2 regions of the Nocardioides sp. Soil796 genome follow, and region 2 is predicted to be linked to the other one. Evidence: riboswitches for the same ligand, from Rfam matches in the RefSeq annotation. Region 2 holds a riboswitch; the other holds the start of a gene.
What was found. Region 2 has a riboswitch for S-adenosylmethionine ahead of thrC (threonine synthase). Riboswitches for the same ligand answer to the same signal wherever they lie in the genome.
Positions count from the first base shown of each region.

Region 1 (7,674 bases), on a different contig from region 2:
CCGCGGGCACCGGTGCCGCGCTCCATCGCCCGGTCGGCGATCGCGGCGATGGCCTCGTCGGTGAACTCGAGCTCGACGCCGTCGATGGCGAAGAGGCGCTGGTACTGCTTGACCAGAGCGTTCTTCGGCACGGTGAGGATCTCGACGAGCGCCTCACGGTCGAGCTTGGTGACGCTGGTGATCAGCGGGAGGCGGCCGATGAACTCGGGGATCAGCCCGAACTTGGTGAGGTCTTCGGGGCGCACCTGGGACATGAGGTCCTCGGCGTCGCGTTCGGCCTGGCCGCGGACGTCGGCGGTGAAGCCGAGCGTCTTCTTGCCGACCCGCTGCTCGACGATGTGCTCGAGGCCGGCGAAGGCACCTCCGACGATGAACAGGATGTTGGTGGTGTCGATCTGGATGAACTCCTGGTGCGGGTGCTTGCGCCCGCCCTGGGGCGGCACCGACGCCGAGGTGCCCTCGAGGATCTTCAGGAGGGCCTGCTGCACGCCCTCGCCGGAGACGTCGCGCGTGATCGAGGGGTTCTCCGACTTGCGGGCCACCTTGTCGATCTCGTCGATGTAGATGATGCCGGTCTCGGCCTTCTTGACGTCGTAGTCGGCGGCCTGGATCAACTTGAGCAGGATGTTCTCGACGTCCTCACCGACGTAGCCGGCCTCGGTCAGGGCCGTGGCGTCGGCGATCGCGAAGGGCACGTTGAGCATGCGCGCGAGGGTCTGGGCCAGGTAGGTCTTGCCGCACCCGGTGGGGCCCATGACGAGGATGTTGGACTTCGCCACCTCGACGGCCTCGTCCTTGGCGTGCTTGCCGGCCGTGTCGAGCGACGCACCGGCCTGCACCCGCTTGTAGTGGTTGTAGACCGCCACGGCGAGGGACTTCTTCGCGTGCTCCTGGCCGATCACGTAGGAGTTGAGGAACTCGAAGATCTCCTTCGGCTTCGGCAGCTCCTCGAGACCCACCTCGGAGCGCTCGCTGAGCTCCTCCTCGATGATCTCGTTGCAGAGGTCGATGCACTCGTCACAGATGTAGACACCCGGTCCGGCGATCAACTTCTTGACCTGCTTCTGGCTCTTTCCGCAGAAAGAGCATTTCAACAGGTCGCCTCCGTCACCAATGCGTGCCACGGGCGGTCATCCTTCCTCTGCCTGATCAACTTCTCGACGGTACCCCGTGCCCGGCCGCTTGCGCTGCCGGACACGAGGTCCGATCGGGTCATGCGAGCGCGGGGAGCGCCTTGCGGGATTCGAGGATCGCGTCGACCAGGCCGTATTCCACGGCCGCGTCGGCGGTGAGGATCTTGTCGCGCTCGATGTCGCGGCTGACCTCCTCGACCGGCTTGCCGGTGTGGTCGGCGATCATCTTCTCGAGCAGCTCACGCATGCGGATGATCTCGTTGGCCTGGATCTCCAGGTCGGAGATCTGGCCGCCCTGACCCTCGGTGTAGGGCTGGTGGATCAGGATGCGGCTGTTGGGCAGCGCCAGGCGCTTGCCGGGCGCACCCGCGGCGAGGAGTACGGCGGCAGCCGAGGCAGCCTGCCCCAGGCACACGGTCTGCACCTCGGGCTTGATGAACCGCATCGTGTCGTAGATCGCGGTCAGCGCGGTGAAGGAGCCACCGGGGCTGTTGATGTAGATGGAGATGTCGCGATCGGGGTCCATCGACTCGAGGCAGAGCAGCTGCGCCATCACCGCGTTGGCGATGTCGTCGCTGATCGGCGTGCCGAGGAAGATGATGCGGTCCTCGAAGAGCTTGCCGTAGGGGTCGATGCGCCGGAACCCGTAGGAGGTGCGCTCTTCCCACTGGGGGATGTAGTAGTTCATGGGGTCAGGCCTTTCCGTGGGCCGGGCGGCCTTCGTCTGCGGTCTCGCGGGCGTTGGTGATCACCTTGTCGATGAGGCCGTACTCGAGGGCCTCGCCGGGGGTGAACCAACGGTCACGGTCGGAGTCGCGCTCGATCTCTTCGATGGTGCGGCCGGTGTGGTGGGCGATCAGCTCACCGAGCTGCTTCTTGAGCAGCAGGCTCTGCTGGGCCTGGATCTTGATGTCGGAGGCCGAACCACCGATGCCGCCCGACGGCTGGTGCATCATGATGCGCGCGTGGGGCAACGCGTAGCGCTTGCCCTGGGTGCCGGCGCAGAGCAGGAACTGGCCCATCGAGGCGGCCAGGCCCATGCCGACCGTGGCGACGTCGTTGGGGATGTAGTTCATCGTGTCGTAGATCGCCATGCCGGCGTCGACGGACCCGCCCGGACTGTTGATGTGCAAGAAGATGTCGGCCTCAGGGTCCTCGGCCGAGAGGAGCAGGAGCTGGGCGCAGATCGCGTTGGCGTTCTGGTCGCGCACCTCGGAACCGAGGAACACGATGCGCTCGCGGAGCAACCGCTGGTAGATGTGGTCGTCAAGCCCGTAGGACGCGCCGCCGCCGTTGGCTTCGACAGAGCGTCGGGGCTCATTCATGTGGCTCTGATTCTGGTTCACGAGAGCGACATTAGCCGCCCGGACCGACACATCCACGCGTCGGACACCCCTGTTCGCCCACAGCAGATTCGACAGGCGGGGCCATCCCGGAGCGAACCCGGGATTCCCGGGTCGCGGCCGGGCAGGGTTCCGGCTAACATCCTGACCACGGTCATGAGTGCCAGCACCAAGCCCCGGCTTGCTGGCCGCCAACCCTCCTCCGCGGTGGGGTGGCCCGGGTGACGACCTGGCCCGTTGCGCGGTGCAACGGGCAAGCGCGGATCTCGACGCTTCGGGGTCCCGGAAACCCGGAGGTCACCCATGTCCCTGCTCGCCACTCTCCCTGCCGTCGTCGGTGCCGATCTCACGGTGCCCGTCGGCGACGGCGTGCTGCCGTACGCCAACCTCGACTACGCCGCCTCGGCGCCCTGCCTGGCCGCTGTGCAGGAGGCGGTCACCCGGGCCCTGCCGACGTACAGCAGCGTGCACCGGGGTGCGGGCTACGCCTCGCAGGTCACGACCCGCGCCTACGAGGAGGCACGCGGGACCGTGCGGGAGTTCCTCGGCGGGCCGCAGGCCGTGGTGTTCGTGCGCAACACCACCGACGCCTTCAACCTGCTGGCCCGGGCCGTGCCCAATGGCACCGGCGTGGTGGTCTTCGACTCCGAGCACCACGCCACGCAGCTGCCTTGGCGCCACGCCGTACGCCTCACTCCCCCGGCCACCCCGGCCGCGGCCGTCGCCGCCGCACGCGAGGCGCTGGAGGCCTGTCCGGTCGGGCCGCGACTCCTCGTGGTCACCGCCGCCTCGAACGTCACCGGCGAGCTGTGGCCGGTGCGGGAGCTCGCCGACCTGGCCCACGCGTGCGGCGCGCGGATCGCGGTCGACGCGGCGCAGTACGTCGCGCATCGACCGCTCGACGCCACGGGCCTGGACTACGTGGCCTTCTCGGGTCACAAGCTCTATGCACCCTTCGGGACGGGCGTGCTGGCTGGCCGGGCGGACTGGCTGCGCGCCGCGGCGCCGTACCTCCGCGGCGGTGGGGCGACCCGCAGCGTGGCCCTTGACGGGCGCGTCGAGTGGACTGCGGACGCCGAGCAGCGACACGAGGCCGGCACCCCCAACGTGCTCGGCGCGGTCGCCCTCGCCGCTGCCTGCCGCGAGCTCTCCGCCGACTGGGACGCCGTCGTGGCGGCCGAGACGCGCCTCCTCGAACGGCTGCGTTCGGGCTTGGCGCAGGTGCCCGGCCTGCGCGAGCTCAGCCTGTGGGGACCCGACCACCCACGGCTCGGCATCCTGGCCTTCACCGTCGAGGGCCACTCAGCCCGCGACGTCGCACAGCATCTCGCGGACAGGCACGGCATAGGCGTGCGCGACGGCAAGTTCTGCGCCCACCCGTTGCTGGCCCACCTGCTCGGCGGGTCCGGCGGCTGCGACGAGGACGGTACGGCGGTGCGCGCCAGCCTCGGCCTCGGCACGGTGGACGAGCACGTGGACCGCCTCGTCGCCGGGCTGCGCGAGCTGGTGGGGTGACCGGCTCGAAACGGTGCGGAGCTCAGCGCTCGACGGCGGCCTTCAACCGGTCGAGGGTGCGGGCCATGCCGGCCTCGAGCTCGTCGGCGTGGTCCTCCTTGCCACCGAGGGCCAGGGTGGCGAACACCCTGCCCAGAAGGGTCAGCTGCCGTGGCACGGGCCGACGGTGCACGACACGGGTGCCGCTTCCCGACTCCTCCAGCTCGTAGATCCAGCGGGCGCCGCTGGACGTGGTGTCCCAGCTGAGGCGGCGGACCGGCTCGACCTCGGCGACCACGTTGCGCGTCGGCCACACGACGAGCTTGCGCCGGTTCACGCCGAGGTACCACTGCCCGACGCGCAGGCCGCCCCTCTTCAGCGGCAGCATGCGCACGGTCTCGGGACTCAGCTCGGGCATCCGGGAGAGGTCCGAGAGCACCGCCCAGACCTGCTGGGGCGTCGCCTCGATCGTGGTCTCGGCGCGCAGCTCTCGCTCGGCGGTCATCGCAGCCAGCTCCTCATCGCGTCGTGGACGTCGGGGTGGTTGAGCAACCCGAAGTGGTCGGATCGTGGCACGTGCAGCACGTCGGCGTCCGGGAAGAGGTCGGGGTGCCTGCGGGAGCGGCCGTGCGCGGACGGCACCCGCACCAGCAGGTCACCGACCAGGTGCCCGACGGGGTGCCGGGCCGACCCGGTGAGCGTCGCCGCGACGAGGCGGTAGTGCACCCCGGGCAGCGGCGGTACGTCGTGGCCGAGTCCGTCGACCAGGTCCTCGATGCCGACCGAGCGGTGGTCGAGGATGCGCCCGAACGCCGAGGTCTCCGGCAGGTGGGCCAGCAGCCGGCTGCCGTGGCCGACGGCGATCGCGAGCGGTGCTCCGGCGTGGGGGCTGCCCAGGGTGATCACGTCGCTGATCAGGCCCGTCCACGGCCGGTCGTCGTCGATCGCGACGGCGCAGGCGGCGCGCGCCACGAGCCCGCCCATCGAGTGGCCGACGAGGGCGATCTGCGAGACCTCGACGGGCCACCCCGTGGTGAGGTCGCGCAGCAGGGCGGCCACCTCGATGCCGTTCTCGCGGATCGGACGGCCGGTGTTGAGCCGCACCATGACCACGCTCCAGCCGAGGCCGGCCAGGGTCTCGGCGTACGTGCTGCCGACGGTGTCGCGGTGGAGGTCCCAGAAGGACTCGTTCTCGGACAGCCCGTGGAGGAGCACGGCGACCCGGCCGGTCGCAGCCGGGAAGGCCTCGGCGAGGGCGTCGGGCGTAACCGGCACGTCGCGGCCGTCGCGTCGTACGGCGGTGGTGATCGAGAGGCGCGACCCCTCGTCAGCGAAGCGGTCGCCGATCAGCCCGTTGAGCGCGGCCCGGACGAACCTGCCGCGCGGCGAGTCGTCGAGGCGTGGGCCGACGCCTTGGCTGCCGGCGGCCTTCAGGGCGACGGTCCCGGCGGAGAGTGCGACGCCGATCGAGGTGTAGACGGTCGACGAGATGCCGTCGTGCACGAGTCGGACGCCGCGGGCCTTGCCGCCCGTGGCACGGTCGAGCACGCCGTACACCCGTCCGGCCCAGGCCCGGTGGGTGTCACGGACGGTGCGCAGCACGATCTCGTCGCCGTACGCCGGCAACAGGCCGAGCACGTCGACGACTCCGGGACCGGACGCGTCGCGCATGGTGCACCTCCAAGAACATTGAGTGCACACATGTTCACTCAATTGTCGGGGTCAGCGCAACCCGTTGAGGGTCAGGTCACCCCGAACGGCCGCGCGAACTGCCCCCGATCGAGGCTCAGGCCAGCCAGGCGAGCATGGCCTGGTGCACGTCGGGATGGTTGACCAGCCCGATCTCGTGCGTCGGCACGTGGTGCAGCGTTGCGCTCGGGAAGAGCGAGCGGGCCTTGCGGGGACGCATCGGCAACCGGTGCCGCCACCACAGCACGTCGCCGAGCAGCCCGCCGAGGCGGCTCTGCTGCAGGCGGGTGTGCGGCGTGATCAGGGCGTAGCGCGCATGCGGCAGGGGCTGTGCCGACACGTCCACCACGTCATCGGTGACGATGCCGGCCAGCTCCTCGTCGACCCGACGGGACAGCGGGACCATGGTGCGCCCTGCCGGCACGGCGAGGTGCGGCGTGCCGAGGAGCACCACGTCGGAGACCAGCTCGTGCCATGCGTCGGGCGTCTGGTGGCGCAGTGCGCAGGCCGCGCGCAGCACCAGTCCCCCGCGACCGTGCCCGACCAGCGCGATCCGGCGTACCGGCACCGGCCAGCCGTCGACCAGGGCCTGGAGCGTGGTCGCGATCTCGACGGCCGTGCCCTCGCCCGGGGACACCCGCACGTTCACGGGCGTCCAGTCGAGCAGCGCGGCAAGGCGGCTGGCGTAGGTGCCACCCACCTGGTCGAGGTGCCGCAGCCAGGCCGATTCGTCCTCGTCGGTGTCGGGCACCAGCACCACGATGCGGTCGGTGGCGTGCGGGAAGGCCGACTCGAGGGCGGCGGGCTCGGCGGCCACATCGGCGCCGGCAGCGCGCAGCGCGACCGGCGCCAGGTCGGGGTCGGGCCGGGTGCGGACCAGCGGCGCGGCCAGTGCCAACGGCGAGCTCCGCAGGCCCAGGCGCCACAGGAGGCGCCACGGCGCGGTGACGACCGACGAAGTGCTCACCGGGACAGTGTCCGGGGTGCCGGTGGCCGGGACAACCATCCACGCCGTGATGAGACGCGCGATCCGCCCACCCGAGGGCTACCCCTCGTCCTCGACGTGTTCATGTGAACAGGCAGTTCGCGTGTCGGGGTGAGACGGTGACCGCGCACCGTGCCCCTCGCCGGTCGAACTGCCTGCACAAGTGAACTCCAGCGCTGGCCGGACAATGCGCAACGCGCCCCGGTCAGCACAGCTGCTGTCCGGGACGCGTCGTCGACGGTGTTGCCCAAGCGGCTGCCCGGGCGGTTGCTCAGGCCTCTTCGGTGGTCTCCGCGTCGGCGTCCGCTGCGTCCGCGGACGCCTCTTCGGACGTCTCGGGCTCGCCGATGGTGCCGTCGGGGCGGAGGTTCTTCAGCTCGACCACGTTGCCGGAGGCGTCCTTGACGACCGCCGACTCGACGATCGTGGCCAGCGCCTTGCCGCGCAGGATCTCCTGGACGAGGTCCGGGATGTGGTTGTGCTCGAACATGTGGTTCGCGAACTCCTGCGGGTCCTGGCCGGACTGCTGCGCGCGACGGATCAGGTGCTCGGAGAGCTCCTGCTGGTCGACACCGAGCTCCTCCTTCTTCGCCACCTCGTCGAGGATGAACTGCGCGGTCACCGCGTCGCGGACCCGGCGGTCGAGGTCGGCCTCGAACTCCTCGACGGTCTGCTTCTCGTCCTCGAGGTACTTCTCCATCGTCAGGCCTGCGTAGACCAGCTGCTGCTCGACGTTCTGGCGACGGGCGTTGAGCTCCTCGGTGACCAGGGTCTCGGGAAGCGGGATCGAGACCTGCTCGAGCAGCTTCTCCAGGACGGCGTCACGGGCCTCGGCGGCCTGCTCGAGGCGCTTGCCGCGGGTCAGGCGCTCACGCACGTCGGCGTTGAACTCGTCGACGGTGTCGAACTCGGAGGCCAGCTGGGCGAACTCGTCGTCGACCTCGGGCAGCTCCTGCTCCTGCACCTGGCCGACCGTCACCTCGACCTCGACGGGCTCGCCGACCAGGTCGCCACCGACCAGCTCGGAGCT
Region 1 covers NZ_LMSQ01000017.1:92,689-100,362, reverse strand. The annotation lists gene clpX (ATP-dependent Clp protease ATP-binding subunit ClpX) at 1-1,124, opposite strand, end outside; gene ASH02_RS07485 (ATP-dependent Clp protease proteolytic subunit) at 1,213-1,821, opposite strand; gene ASH02_RS07480 (ATP-dependent Clp protease proteolytic subunit) at 1,826-2,458, opposite strand; SAM riboswitch class IV at 2,629-2,742, shown strand; gene ASH02_RS07475 (aminotransferase class V-fold PLP-dependent enzyme) at 2,780-3,991, shown strand; gene ASH02_RS07470 (SRPBCC family protein) at 4,014-4,475, opposite strand; gene ASH02_RS07465 (lipase family alpha/beta hydrolase) at 4,472-5,641, opposite strand; gene ASH02_RS07460 (esterase/lipase family protein) at 5,757-6,626, opposite strand; gene tig (trigger factor) at 6,916-7,674, opposite strand, start outside.
Region 1: linked by a shared signal. The riboswitch ahead of ASH02_RS07475 (aminotransferase class V-fold PLP-dependent enzyme) and the one ahead of thrC (threonine synthase) in region 2 are both predicted to bind S-adenosylmethionine.

Region 2 (7,674 bases):
GACCAGCCGGACGAAGTTCTGCGAGGCCCCGGAGAGCTGGAAGCCGACCAGGTCCGCGCCGAGCAGTCCCTCGAGGATCTGGCGCCGCCACGGCAGCTGCTGGAAGAGCTCGCCGGGCGGGAACGGGATGTGCAGGAAGAAGCCGATGCGCAGGTCGGGCCGCAGCTCGCGCAGCATCTGCGGCACCAGCTGCAGCTGGTAGTCGTGCACCCACACGGTCGCGTCCTTCGAGGCGATCTCGGCGGCGCGGTCGGCGAAGCGCTGGTTGACCGTGACGTAGGAGTCCCACCACTCACGGTGGAACTCCGGCTTGGCGACGACGTCGTGGTAGAGCGGCCACAGCGTGCCGTTCGAGAAGCCCTCGTAGAACTCCTCGATCTCGAGCTCGCTCAGCGGGACCGGGACGAGCGAGAGGCCGTCGTCGACGAAGGGCTCGCTGGTGTCGTCGGCGACGCCGGTCCAGCCGATCCAGGCCCCGTCGTTGCTGCGCATCACGGGCTCCATGGCGCTGACCAGCCCGCCGGGGGAGCGGCGCCACTGCTGCGACCCGTCGGGCAGGGTCACCCTGTCGACGGGCAGGCGGTTGGCAACGATCACGAGGTCTGCGGATCCGGTCGTCACGCCCCGACCCTATAGGGCCCACCTCGGTGGGTGGGCGCCAATCGCTAATCCCCGCGCGGGGTCTTCGGCGGTTTCACGGCCCACGTCTCGAGCCGGGAGTAGCCCTTCACCGGCGTCGTTCGCGCCCGTCGTACACGGAAGAGGTCGTCGTGCTCACGCAGCTCGTCGGCGAGCTCGCGGTTGACCAGAACGCGGCCGGGCCGGGCGATCGAGGTGAGTCGAGAGGCGATGTTGACGACCTCGCCGAACACGTCGCCGAGCCGCGCGAGCACCCGGCCGTGTGCCATGCCGACCCGCACCTGCGGGAAGTCCTCGTCGATCTCATGGGCGCCGGCCAGGCGCAGCGCGATGCGGCCGGCCGCGACCGGGTCGTCGGCCACGAAGAGCACCTCGTCGCCGATCGTCTTGATGATCCGGCCCCCGTCGTCCGAGATCACCGCGTTCACCGTCGACTCGAAGCGCTCGACCATGTCGGCCAGCTCGTCGGCGTCGAGGCTGCGGGTGCGGCGGGTGTAGCCGACGATGTCGGCGAACCCCACGGCCTGTACGACGGCATCGTCGGAGGCCTGCAACAGCAGCCGGCCGGCGGCGTTGGCCAGGTGGCGCCGCCAGACGTACTCCTGCAGGTTGGAGAGCGCGGGCAGCGCGGTCTCGATCACCGGCTCGATCTCGGCGAAGTCGAGGCGGGCGCCCGAGCCGAGCATCATGGTGGCGACCTCGGCGATCTCCCACTCGGCAAGGCGGGCGAAGCTGCGGCCCATGCTGCGGGTCAGCGCGTTCTCGGTGCGTGGGTCGACCATTCCGCTGGCGACCAGCCCCTCCAGGGTGCGCACCGCCTCGACGTCCGCGTCGGTGAACAGCACCTCGTCGTCGGAGGCGGGGGAGGGGAAGCCGAGTGAGAGCCACAGCTCCCGGGCGCGCTCGTCGGTGACGCCGGACTGCTCGATGACGTCGAGCCGGGTCAGGTGCGGAGCCTGGCCGAGCAGCGTGGCCTCGAGGGCAGCGAAGAGCGCAGGGTCGAGCCCGGGAGTCTGGGCCACCTCAGGCCGTGTCTCGCAACGGCGCCCGTCTGAGCGTCATGGTCTAGGCCGGGGTGTCGGGCAGGCGGTCGTGCGCGGTCTGCTCGAGGGCGGTGCGGAAGGTCGGGACCGTGTCGATGAGGTCCTGCACCGCCTCGCTGGTGAAGTGCAGCACGGACAGTGGCGTCAGCGACACCACGCTCGCGTTGCGCAGCTTGTGGTTCACGATCGCGGTCTCGCCCACGGTGTCGCCCGGGCCGAGCCGGGCGATCTCCTGGCCACCTCGCCGTACCGAGACCTCGCCCTCGAGGAGGATGTAGGCCTTGTCGGCCGGTGTCTTCTCCCAGATCAACGACCAGTTGGCCGGGATGGTGACTGCGGTGCCGTGCTCGACGAGTGCCTTGACCTCGGAGTCGCTGAGGTCGGCGAAGCGGTCGAGGCGGGCGAGAGCCGCCTTCTCTTGTGAATGGTTCACGTGATTGATCCTCTCGAAGGGTCGACGTGTGGCGCCGCGCTCCGTCCCGGGTAGATCTTCGCGGTCGGGTCGCCGCCTGTCCAGAGAACGGCCGTTGCTGTCCGCGGATCGAGCGTGCGGCGTGGGCGAGCGTGCCGCCACGGAGGCCGGCGAGATGCTGGTTGCGCGGGACGACACATGGGAGCATGCGGACCGACCAGGCAGGGGAGGACATCGGTGAAGCCAGTGGACGAGGTGGTCCGCGACCGGATCGCGCCGGTGCTCAGGCGCGCCGGGTTCCAGCGCCGGCGCCGCCACTTCTGGTTCGACAGCGCGTCCGGTGATCGGGCGTACGTCGAGGTGCGCCCGTTCAAGCTCGGCTTCCGTGAGGCCGAGTTCTTCGTGGACCTCGGGGTGCAGCCGCGGATCTGGGCCGACTGGCTCGGCCGCGACGGGGGAGAGACCCGGGACGTGCTCTGGGCCGACCGGCTGATGGTGCCCGGACGGCGCCCACCGATGGCTGATCACTGGTCCCTCGACCTGGTCGACGAGCCGGCGGGGGACCTGTTGGCCACCGAGCTGTCCGCACGTCTGCCCGAGATCCTGGGCCTGCTCGATCCGGCGTCGCTTCTGGGCTATGCCCGCACCCTGCCCCGACCGGGCCGGAAGATCAGCGTGCGACCCGAGATCGCGCTGGCCGTGATGCTCGCCACGCAGGGCCCCTCCGACGAGCTGGAGCAGTGTCTGGGCGCGCTCGCGACGGACCCGGACTGGGTCGCGTTCGACACCGAGTTCGTCGCGTTCGTCCGTGGCTGGATCGCCCAGCACCCCGCCGACGAGCAGGACTGACCGGGCGGATCGCCCCGTTGACGGGGTCGCCGGCTGTCCAGAAAAAGGCAGTCGGTGTCCGCTGGTCGGTCGCCGTACCGCTTCCTCGGGCGCGTCGTCAAGGACTCGCCGCGAATCGAATGACATGCGTGTGATTCAGCGTCTAGGATGAGGGTCGAGCCTTCGGGCAATCACAGCAGTTAGGGGTCGAGACGCATGGACGCTGCAGAGTCCGTCAACCACCAGCAGTCCGCGGACGGGGTCTCCCTGTCGACGCGTGACAGCGAGATCCTCGAGTTCGAACGCCAGTGGTGGAAGTACGCCGGCGCGAAGGAGCAGGCGGTCCGCGAGAAGTTCGACATGTCCTCGACGCGTTACTACCAGGTGCTCAACGCCTTGATCGACAAGCCGGAGGCGCTGGCCTCCGACCCGTTGCTGGTCCGTCGCCTGCGCCGCCTCCGGGCCGCACGCCAACGCCAGCGCTCGGCCCGCCGACTCGGCTTCGAGGTCTGATCCGGTGCGCGCGAGAGACGACCGTGGTGTCGCCTTCCCCTCTCCGCTCGTCATCCTGAGCATCATCGCGGTGGCCATGGCCGGCATCGCCTACGTCACCACCATGGACCGCGGCGGCGACGGCAAGATGGAGTCCGTCTCCCAGCCGGCACCCTCGCCCACCTCGTCGTCGCCGACGGCCGACCCCGAGCCGGCGCCCGTGGTGAAGAAGAAGCCCAAGAAGGTCGTCAAGGGCAAGGTCTACGTCGAGGTCTACAACAACTCCAACATCTCCGGACTGGCGGGCTCCACCGCGTCCAAGGCCCAGTCGTTCGGCTGGCAGGTCGTGGCCTCCGACAACTGGCACGGCACGATCCCGGCCTCCACTGTCTATTACCCCGCCCGGCTCAAGGCGGCCGGCAAGCTGCTCGCCAAGGACCTCGGCATCGCCCGCGTGATCCCCGCGGTCGACCCCATGGGCGGCGACCGGCTGACCGTCATCCTCACCCCCGACTACATCTCCTGACCCGCCCCTCGAGCGGTCAGAGTCGGGCGGAGGCGGCGTCGCGACTGAGCTGCCGCAGGAGGTCGAGCACGCCCTCGGGCCCGTCGACCGAGACGTCCGCACGCCGCAGCAGCGCGCCCTGTTCGTCGGACGACGAGCACACCAGCAGCGTGGCCTGACCGGACTGGCGCAGCTCCTCGACCGCCGCGAAGGCCTCCAGGTCGCCCAGGTCGTCGCCGGCGAACATGAAGCCGCGCGTCGACAGCTCCTCGGCGATGGTGTGCACGGCGTCGCCCTTGTGGGTGCCCGGGGCACGCACCTCGATCACGCTGCGCCCCGGCTCCACGGTCAGGTCGTTGGCCGCGGCGAGCTCGGAGACCGGGCCAAGGAGTCGCTCGAACGCGGCGGTCGCGTCCGGCAGCCGCCGGGTGTGTACGGCGACCGCCAGCCCCTTCTCCTCGACGTACGCGTCGAATGCATCGGCCCGTCGCAGCAGTGAGGGCAACCCGAGCAGGAAGCTGGCCAGGCCGTGCGGCGGACGCGGCGAGATCACCCGGCGGTTGACCGAGGACCACCGCTCGTTGCCGTACTGCCCGAAGATGTAGAGCTCCTTGCCCATCTCGCCGATCGCGTTGCCGACGTCGTCGAGTCCGCCGAGCGCGAGGGCCTGGCGGGCGGGCCGACCGGTGATGATCGCGATCGCGGCCACGTGCTCGGCCAGCTCGACGAGGACCTCGCCGGCGTCGGGGTGGATCCGGGCCAGGCTGGGGTCGTCGACGATCGGCGACAGGGTGCCGTCGAGGTCGAGTCCGATGACACTGTCAGCGGCGACACGCACCAGCGCGGCGTACCGCTCCTCACCTGTCGCGGAGATGAACTCCATGGGTCCACCCAATCATGTCCGTTCGGTGCGCGTTCCGGATGCTGCCGTCGTACGACGAGGCGCCCTGGTGCGAGACGGCGTACGACGACCGCGCGTGGCGACGCACGACGACGGATCGACGCGACTCCGACGCCTCGAGCGTGTCCGCATCCCGGACCCGATGTGCACATCGTGAGACAGGCTGCGTAGGCTGAGCAACAGCTCATCGAGAGGGACTGAGGGAACGGCCCAGTGAAGTCCCGGCAACCGCCACGAGCCCCCTGACCCGGCCCCGCCGGATCAGTCGTGGAAACGGTGCTAATTCCGGCCCGCGGCGAGATACGCCGTTGGGGAAGATGAGAAGGAGGACTCATGAGCGCACCAACAGTCGAGGCCGGCAAGACACTCCGCGAAGGCGCCTTCGGCAATGCCACCGGCCTGTCGTGTCGCGAGTGCGGCCACCAGATCGCGCTGGGTCCCCACTACGCGTGTCCGGAGTGCTTCGGACCCCTCGAGATCGCCTACGACTTCCCGGCCGTGACCCGCGAGCAGATCGAGGCCGGCCCCGCGAACATCTGGCGCTACAAGGCCCTGCTGCCGGTGCCCGACGACATCGAGCAGAGCCCCAACACCGAGCCCGGCTTCACCCGCCTGCTCAAGGCTGACAACCTCGGTCGCGAGCTCGGCATCGACAACCTGTGGGTGAAGGACGACTCGACCAACCCCACCAACTCGTTCAAGGACCGCGTCGTCGCCTGCGCACTCAGCGCCGCCCGCGAGTTCGACGCCAAGGTCTTCGCCTGCCCCAGCACCGGCAACCTGGCCAACGCGGTCGCCGCCGCCGGTGCCCGTGCCGGCATCAAGACGGTCGTGTTCATCCCGAGCAACCTCGAGCAGCCCAAGCAGGTGAACTCGGCGGTCTTCACCGACAACCTCATCGCCGTCGACGGCAACTACGACGACGTCAACAAACTGGCCTCCGAGATCGCCGGCGAAGAGGACGGCTGGGCGTTCGTGAACGTCAACGTGCGTCCCTACTACGCCGAGGGCTCCAAGACGCTCGGCTACGAGATCGCCGAGCAGCTCGGCTGGCGCCTGCCCGACCAGATCGTGATCCCGGTGGCCTCCGGCTCCCAGCTGACCAAGGTCGACAAGGCCTTCCAGGAGCTGATCAAGCTCGGCCTCGTCGAGGACAAGCCCTACCGCGTGTACGGCGCGCAGGCCGAGGGGTGCTCGCCGGTCTCGGTGGCCTACAAGGCCGGCGTCGACGCGATCCGCCCGGTCAAGCCCGACACCATCGCCAAGTCGCTGGCCATCGGCAACCCGGCCGACGGCGTCTACGTGCTCGACGTGTGCCGGCGCTCGGGCGGAGCGGTCGAGGACATCACCGACGACCAGGTCCGCGACGCGATCGTGCTGCTGGCCCGCACCGAGGGCATCTTCACCGAGACCGCCGGCGGCACCACGGTCGGCGTACTCAAGAAGCTGGTCGAGACCGGACAGCTCGACACCTCGCTCGAGACCGTCGTGATCAACACCGGCCACGGTCTCAAGACCCTCGACGCGGTCTCCGAACGGGTCAGCGCCCGGGTCACGATCGCCCCGTCCTACGACGCCTTCGTCGCCGCCAACATCCTCTGACGAACCGTGGATTCTTGATGCGCGAACCGTGGGTTCTTGCGCCTCGAACCCGCAATCCTTGATGCACACCCGACCCCAGGAGTAGCCATGAGCGTTTCCGTCCGCATCCCGACCATCCTGCGCACCTACACCGGTGGCGAGTCCGAGGTCACCGCCGAGGGTGGCACGCTCGCCGAGGTGCTCGACAACCTCGACGCCAACCATGAGGGCATCAAGGCGCGCGTGCTCGACGACAACGGCGCCCTGCGCCGCTTCGTCAACGTGTACGTCGGCAACGAGGACGTCCGCTTCCTCGACAACCTCGAGACGCCCACGGCTGACGGCGTACAGGTCTCGATCATCCCCGCGGTGGCCGGCGGCTGCTGAGCCCGGGCCCGCCGCGGCTGCGGTGCCGGACGTGCGGACGCCGCGCGGTGAAGAAGTGCGGCAGTTCGACCGCTTCGGCGTGGTGTTGAGCGGGCGCCGTTGCCCGGTGTGGGTGAACTGCCGTAGTTCCTGACCCGCGATGATGAGCACATGGACCACACCTACGCGCTCGACCTGACCTGGCAGGGCAACCGCGGCACCGGCACCAGCGGCTATCGCGACTACACCCGCGACGTCCTCCTGCGCGCCGACGGCAAGCCGGACCTCGAAGCATCGGCCGACCCGACCTTCCGCGGTGACCGCGGCCGCTGGAATCCCGAGGAGCTGCTGCTCGCCGCGCTCGCCGAGTGTCACCTGCTGTCCTACCTGCACTCCGCGGTCAACCACGGCGTCGTGGTCACGGCGTACGACGACTCGCCGGTCGGCACCATGGCACAGGTCGGCCAGGGCGGACGCTTCACCTCGGTGGTGCTGCGTCCTCGCGTGGTCGTCGCCGCGCCGGACCAGGTCGAGACCGCGCTGGCCATCCACCACGAGGCCAGCGAGAACTGCTTCATCGCCGCGTCCGTGAACTTCCCGGTGACGCACGAGCCGACGGTCACCGTCGCCCCCTGATCGACCTGTCGCCAGTTCTGATCGACCCGTCGTGAGTTCGCGAACTGGCGACGGGTCACCTGGAACTGGCGACGGGTCGCCTGGATGACGTGGGGAGGGCGTACGACGAGCGGCCCTGCGTTCATTTCGACATACAGTTCGACCCGGCAACGACGGGGTTGAGCCGGCCGACCGCGACCACCTCCGCGAACTGCCTGTCGAAATGAACGGCTCACGGCTCGTTCAGCAGTTCCAACGCGAGGGACGCGCTGGCGCGGTAGTCGACCTTGCT
Region 2 covers NZ_LMSQ01000018.1:485,688-493,361, reverse strand. The annotation lists gene ASH02_RS13775 (alpha,alpha-trehalose-phosphate synthase (UDP-forming)) at 1-621, opposite strand, end outside; gene ASH02_RS13770 (adenylate/guanylate cyclase domain-containing protein) at 666-1,661, opposite strand; gene ASH02_RS27050 (Crp/Fnr family transcriptional regulator) at 1,705-2,115, opposite strand; gene ASH02_RS27045 (hypothetical protein) at 2,332-2,943, shown strand; gene ASH02_RS13755 (DUF3263 domain-containing protein) at 3,139-3,435, shown strand; gene ASH02_RS13750 (LytR C-terminal domain-containing protein) at 3,440-3,940, shown strand; gene otsB (trehalose-phosphatase) at 3,957-4,802, opposite strand; SAM riboswitch class I at 5,002-5,144, shown strand; gene thrC (threonine synthase) at 5,154-6,422, shown strand; gene ASH02_RS13735 (MoaD/ThiS family protein) at 6,510-6,788, shown strand; gene ASH02_RS13730 (OsmC family protein) at 6,939-7,403, shown strand; gene ASH02_RS13725 (AMP-binding protein) at 7,615-7,674, opposite strand, start outside.